DNA from 2 places in the Ensifer sp. B1-9 genome. Region 2 is predicted to be linked to the other one. Evidence: riboswitches for the same ligand, from Rfam matches in the RefSeq annotation. Region 2 holds a riboswitch; the other holds the start of a gene.
What was found. A riboswitch is a leader RNA that binds a small molecule or an ion and turns the genes downstream of it on or off. The one in region 2 is predicted to bind cobalamin.
Positions count from the first base shown of each region.

Region 1 (3,403 bases), on a different contig from region 2:
GAACAGATACATGTCCTCGTTGTTGCGAGCGAGCTCAAAGGTGATGTCCGGGATCACGACGCCGAGGGATAGCGTCTTGATGCGGATCTTCTCGTCGGCATTCTCGCGTTTGGTATCGAGGAAACGCATGATGTCGGGGTGGTGGGCATGCAGATAGACGGCGCCTGCGCCTTGGCGGGCGCCAAGCTGATTGGCGTAGGAGAAGGAGTCTTCGAGCAGCTTCATGATCGGGATGATGCCGGACGACTGGTTCTCGATCTGCTTGATCGGTGCGCCCATCTCTCTGATATTGGTGAGCGACAGCGCCACGCCGCCGCCGCGCTTGGAAAGCTGCAGCGCCGAATTGATCGCGCGCCCGATACTCTCCATGTTGTCCTCGATCCGCAGCAGGAAGCAGGAGACGAGCTCGCCGCGGCTCTTCTTGCCGGCATTGAGGAAAGTCGGTGTCGCTGGCTGGAAACGGCCGGAAATGATCTCGTCGACGAGATCGCGGGCAAGCTGCTCGTTGCCGCGCGCCAGCGTCATCGCCACCATGCAGACGCGATCCTCGTAGCGCTCCAGGTAGCGCTTTCCGTCGAAGGTTTTCAGCGTATAGGAGGTGTAATATTTGAACGCGCCGAGGAAGGTCGGAAAACGGAACTTCTTGGCGTAGGCGTGGTCATAGAGGTCGCGCACGAAGTTGAAGGAGTACTGGTCCAGCACCTCCTGTTCGTAATAGCCCTCGGTCACCAGATAATCGAGCTTTTCCCTGAGGTTATGGAAGAAGACCGTGTTCTGGTTGACGTGCTGGAGGAAGTACTGTTTCGCCGCCAGCCGGTCCTTGTCGAGCTGGATCCGGCCCTCTTGGTCATAGAGGTTAAGCATCGCGTTCAGTGCGTGATAGTCCAGCGCCGCTTCCGTCGCCTTCAGGGGGTGTTCGCGTGTTGTGACGTCCAAAATCGTTCCATCCCGTTTTTGACATTAGCGACGTCTTCGTCCGTTCCGATTAGCTCGAAACGATAAAGATAAGGCACGCAGCACTTGGCCGAGATGACGTCGCCGGCGACCCCGTAGGTCGCGCCGAAATTGCTGTTGCCCGCGGCAATTACGCCGCGGATGTGAGAGCGGTTGCCCGCGTCGTTCAAGAAGCGGATTACCTGTTTCGGCACGGCACCCCGGCCGTCGTCGCCGCAATAGGTGGGCACGACCAGCACATAGGGTTCGGTGACGGTAAGTGTATCCTTACCTTCCGCGAGTGGTATGCGCTTCGCGCGAAGGCCGAGTTTTTCGACGAAGCGACGGGTGTTTTCCGAGCGGCTGGAAAAATAGACGATAAGCCCCACCGCCTGTCTCCTCTAAGCAAGCGTGCTGATCTTGTCGGGGCGGAAACCCGCCCAGTGTTCGGGGCCGGCGACGACGACGGGGAGCTGCATGTAGCCGAGGCCCTTGACCGTCTCGAGCGCGTCCTGGTCAACGGAGATATCGATGACCTCGTAGCTGACGCCCTGGCGATCGAGCGCCCGATAGGTCGCGGTGCATTGGACACAGGCGGGCTTGCTGTAGACGGTGACGTTCATTTCTTCCTCGTTTGGTCGGCTGGATAGGGGCAAGAGAAGGCGCGTGGACACGCGACCGCGATCCGGCGAAATGCAGGGCTGTCATGGCTGTGGCTTGCTCGGATATGGAGCCCGGGCACGCCTCTTCTTCAGCTGCGCGGGAAACCGCGCCTCTTGACTGGCGAGTGATAGGATTTCGATGACGCAGACATGACTTCACCCCGAAGCTTTCGACAGGCTGCCGGGGAGACGTCGAGACGATCAGGCAGGCTCATCCTGCCGTACTCAACCCCTCCGGACACCCCGCCCGTGGACGTTTGTTGCTCGAGGCAGGTCTCCTGGCTCACGGGTCGACGCTTCCATCCCGACCTTCCCGAGGCCTCATGCCTCAGTGGTCCAATTCCGGACAGTTGCTCGCCGTCTACAGTTGCGGGGGCAGCTACGGCATAGCCGGGCGGAAAGCCGCCGGCGCACCGTATTCCCGTCTTAGCTCCCAATCCTTGCGAATCGGAAGAACCTCGAACACTAGATATAGTATCTGATCGCAAATTTGCGTCAATAGGTGCGCGATGTCAAAGACCCGGTGCGGAGGGTCGTTTCTTTCTCGGTATGGATAACGGGAAGTAAACGGCAGACTGCAGCGGAACCTACTGGGGGAGGCTTGTTGGCTTCAATCTGGCGCGCTCCGCCAATGTGCGTCGTGGCGCCGCCGCGGCGATTGCGAGGTTTCTGGCCGAAGGTCTCTGCGGTGTGGTCCGCTCGATCGCGGGATGCTGCACCAGAAGATCCGGACAGGTTCTGTCTCGGCAATCCATCAGTCGCAAAGCGAGATGCTGACGTCCCTGTTTTCGCCGGGCTGCGCGCGCGGCGAGATCGTCACGGCTGGCAGCGTGTTGGTGCGGTCCCTCTTTGGTGAGGGTTTCGGCGCGAATGACGTGTCTTCCTTCGACCAGTGCCATGGATCGGCAACGTCGCCGACGCGCGCGCGGATGGTCTCGTGATCCCGCGTCAGGCCGATATCCCGGAGCTGGAATTCGCTGAACGTATCGATGGCGATGGTCGAGTTGAGGGCGCTCCCGGCCTGCTTCAGGACATGAAGGATCGTTGATCGCACTGCGCTAAGCATTGCTATCCTCTTTGTTTTCGCTGTTGTGTTCGCCAAAAAAGTGAGGAATTTTGCTGCTTCGCGCAAAGCGATTTCTCGCATGCTGGCATAAAGAATGCTTATCTCAGCGCCATGAGCAAGATACCTCCCATGAGTGCGGTGCGCGCCTTCGAAGCCGCCGCCAGGCACCTGAGTTTCACCCGCGCGGCCAAGGAACTCGGGATGACTCAGGCTGCCGTCAGCTACCAGATCCGGCTGCTGGAGGAGCGCATCGGCACGCCGCTCTTCGTGCGGCTTGCGCGCGAGGTGCGGTTGACGGCCGCCGGGCGGCAGTTGGCGCCGAAGGTGACGGAGGCGATCGATCTGCTGGGCGCGGCCTTCTCCGAGATTGCCGACAAGACCGAACATCACCTGCACATTTCCGTGCTTCCAACCGTCGTTTCGAGCTGGCTCGGCCCCAGGCTCGCCTCGTTCCAGACCGCCCAGCCGAACATCAGCATAAGGGTGCACATGTCGACCGATCTGGTCGACTTCAAGCGCGACGCCATCGATCTTTCAGTGCGCAGTGGCAACGGCGACTGGCCGGGCAACGACGTGTTCCCGCTGTTCCCGATCGATTACATGCCGGTCTGCACCCCGTCATTCCTGGAAAAGCACCAGCTGAAGCATCCGTCGGATGTTCTGCGGGTGCGCCGATTCGGCAACGCCAGCTGGTGGCGGCGGTGGATGATCGAGACCGGCGTAGAGCCGCCGGAAAGCAACG
Region 1 is NZ_JBCHVG010000009.1:140,168-143,570, reverse strand. It holds gene nrdE (class 1b ribonucleoside-diphosphate reductase subunit alpha) at 1-936, opposite strand, end outside; gene nrdI (class Ib ribonucleoside-diphosphate reductase assembly flavoprotein NrdI) at 906-1,322, opposite strand; gene nrdH (glutaredoxin-like protein NrdH) at 1,335-1,556, opposite strand; cobalamin riboswitch at 1,847-2,071, opposite strand; gene ACQ5BM_RS18125 (hypothetical protein) at 2,350-2,661, opposite strand; gene ACQ5BM_RS18120 (LysR substrate-binding domain-containing protein) at 2,791-3,403, shown strand, end outside.
Region 1: linked by a shared signal. The riboswitch ahead of nrdH (glutaredoxin-like protein NrdH) and the one ahead of bluB (5,6-dimethylbenzimidazole synthase) in region 2 are both predicted to bind cobalamin.

Region 2 (3,403 bases):
AAGCGGGCCGACGCTGTTCCTGCCCTATAGCCAGACCTACGTGCCGGGCTATCTGGCGCTCAACCGGCCGGAGTTCCGCGCCTATTTCGACGAGCACCACGTGCAGCTTCCGCTCGAAAAGGGCGATGTCGTCTTCTTCAACCCTGCGCTCTTCCATGCCGCCGGCAACAATCGCTCCGCCGATATCCGCCGCGTCGCCAATCTCCTGCAGGTGTCCTCGGCTTTCGGTCGGGCGATGGAGACGGTCGACCGGCTGACGATGAGCGCGACGCTCTACCCGGCCTTGAAGACATTGCTGGCGAAGGGCAAGCTGACCGAGGCGGAAGCCGCCAACGTCATCGCATCCTGCGCCGAGGGCTATTCGTTTCCGACCAATCTCGATCGGGATCCGCCGCTCGGCGGCCTGGCACCGAAGACGCAGGCGCAGTTGATGCGCGAGGCACTGGCTGCGGGAACGAGCGAGCAGGACTTTCAAGCGGCACTCGATGCACAGGCACGGCGCAAGCTGAGCTGACGGTTCAATCTCACATTTGACGGGCTCCCGATGCGTTGCGCTCGGGAGCCGTACCTGTTTCACGCGATCATTCCCGAGGGAGAATTCGATGAACGGACAAATGCAAGGCAAGATCGCCATCGTCACCGGTGGCACGCAAGGACTGGGCGCAGCGATTGCCGGCCTTTTCGCCGAACGCGGTGCAGCCGGCATCGTCATTTGCGGGCGCAATGCCGCCAAGGGGCGCGCGAAGGCGGAGGAAATCGGCAAGGCCAGCGGCGCGAAGGTGGTCTATGTCGAGGCCGATCTTGAAAAGGTGGAGCTCGCGCGGAAGGTCGTTGCCGCCTGCGATGCGGAGTTCGGCCGGGTCGATGCGCTGGTCAATGCTGCGGCCATTACCGATCGCGGCACGATCCTCGACACGACACCGGAGCTCTTCGACCGGATGTTCGCCATCAATGTACGGGCGCCGTTCTTCCTGATGCAGGAGACGGTGAAGGTGATGCGGCGCGAGCGGACCGAAGGCACGATCGTCAATATCGGTTCCATGTCGGCGATGGCCGGGCAGCCCGTCATCGCGGCCTATTGCGCATCGAAAGGGGCCCTCGAAACGCTGACCAAGAACACGGCCTACGCGCTGTTACGCAACCGCATCCGCGTCAACGGCCTGAATATCGGCTGGATGGCATCCGAAGGCGAAGATCGCATCCAGCGCGAGTTTCACGGCGCCGCCGCAGACTGGCTCGAAAAGGCGGCCGCCAGCCAACCGTTCGGCAGGCTCGTCGATCCGGCGGAGGTCGCGCGCGCCTGCGCCTATCTGTCTTCGGCCGAATCCGGGCTGATGACCGGATCGGTGATCTGCTTCGACCAGTCGGTCTGGGGCGGCTATGACGGTTCGCCGCATCCGGTGGCGCCGCTTTAGATCACGGTGATCGATCCTTATAAGTAGAGCGGGATGCGGGCGGAAAACCGCCGGCACTTTTCCTCACCCGCCCTGACGGGTGCTTGTCTTTCCCTGGCGGCTGTGCCCTTATGGCGCCGTCAGGTGCCCGCGCGAGCGGGAGAATCGGGAATCCGGTGTCATTCTGGAACGTGCCCAACGCTGTGACGGGGACGGTTGCCTCTCGAAGTGCCTTGAATTGATTCAAGGTTTTGCCACTGGATCTTCAAGCGATCTGGGAAGGTGGGGCGACCGGTTGAACCGAAGTCAGAAGACCGGCCTGGCGAGATAGACCGAACCCCGCGTGGACGGCGGGAGGTTTTCGCATTGTTGGGGATCGAACGATGCTGACTGAACCGAAGGGCGGCCTTGCGGCTGCCGGTGCCTTTTCGCTGGAAGAGCGGGAGGCCGTCTACCGCGCCATCGAAACACGCCGCGACGTGCGCGATGAATTCCTGGACAAGCCTTTGCCCGACGAACTGGTGAAGCGGCTGCTGACGGCGGCGCACAGCGCGCCGTCCGTGGGTTTCATGCAGCCCTGGAACTTCGTGCTGGTGCGGGCGCCGGAAACGCGCGAACGCGTCTGGCAGGCCTTTCGCCGTGCCAATGACGAGGCGGCGCGGATGTTTGCGGAGGAACAACAGGCCAAGTATCGATCACTGAAGCTCGAAGGCATTCGCAAGGCGCCGCTCAGCATCTGCGTCACCTGTGATCGCACACGCGGCGGCGCCGTCGTTCTCGGCCGCACGCACAATCCGCAGATGGATGTCTATTCGACGGTTTGCGCCGTGCAGAACCTGTGGCTGGCGGCGCGCGCCGAAGGGGTCGGCGTCGGCTGGGTCAGCATCTTCCACGAGACGGAAGTCAAGGCGATCCTCGGCATCCCCGATCATATCGAGATCGTTGCCTGGCTCTGCCTCGGCTATGTCGATCGCCTCTATCAGCAGCCCGAGCTGGCGGTGAAAGGGTGGCGCCAGCGCTTGCCGCTGGAAGAACTGGTCTTCGAGGAAGGCTGGGGAACTGCAGCGACGGATCGTTCCGACATCAATTCTGGACCGGTTGATAGGCCGGTCCCTTTGGGTGCTTGAGGTCGATCGAGGTTTCTTCGTTGGGCAGGAAGGTCGGGCCGACGACGCGCACCTTGTTCTTGGATGGGTCGTAGGGGCGCTCCTCGGGCGGCGCCTTAGCGGTCGTTGCATCTGCCGGTTTCTTGGTTTCGATCACCACGATTGACGACTGGTCATCGCCGGTCATCGTACCGGTCGCTTTCGGCGAGGTCGCGGCCGTCTGCGGTATCTGGCAGCCGCACATGCCGGGTTTGCTGATGCCGCGGGTGCGATAGGCGAAGGCATTGGGCATTTCGGTATAGGGCCGGCCGGTCACGGCCGAGACCATCTGTTCGCTCTCCTCCGTGTTGAGGTCGTGGAAGTAGAGCTCCGTCTCGGCGCCAGGGCAGCGCGCCCGGCAGGCCTGTTCGTCACGCGGGAAGTCGGCGGGCGTCGCATCCGAAGAGATCGGGAAGAAGGCGCCGTCGCAGGTGCGCACGCACATGGTCCGCAACGTCCCGCGATAGTAGCCGTCCTGCGGCGCATAGCCGTCTTCGCCATGCCCAAGCATCGGCCCGTAGGCGTCGTCAGGCGGCAGATCGGCGATGATGTTGCGGTGCGTCTCCGGCTCTTCGGGTTCGACGCTCGCAAAATAGTCGCGGTCGCTGTAGCAGCCGTTGATCTCGAGCGCGGCGACGATACGGCGACGGGTGTCTTCGCTGCCGCCGGCGACGATCTGCTCACGCTCCGATTTCAGCATGCGCAGGTTGTCTTCCATCTCGGCGATGAGGCTGTCGAGCTCGCTGCAGGTGTCGGGGTCTCCGCCGTCGAAGGTGGCGACGCTGCCGCCACCGCAGCCCGCGCGCCGGCGATCGTTCTTCGCCCGGCGCAACTCGATGTTCTGGCGTGAGATGGCGCTGGCAT
Region 2 is NZ_JBCHVG010000011.1:189,887-193,289, reverse strand. It holds gene ACQ5BM_RS21515 (phytanoyl-CoA dioxygenase family protein) at 1-514, shown strand, start outside; gene ACQ5BM_RS21510 (SDR family oxidoreductase) at 603-1,415, shown strand; cobalamin riboswitch at 1,520-1,731, shown strand; gene bluB (5,6-dimethylbenzimidazole synthase) at 1,778-2,521, shown strand; gene ACQ5BM_RS21500 (DUF2865 domain-containing protein) at 2,478-3,403, opposite strand, start outside.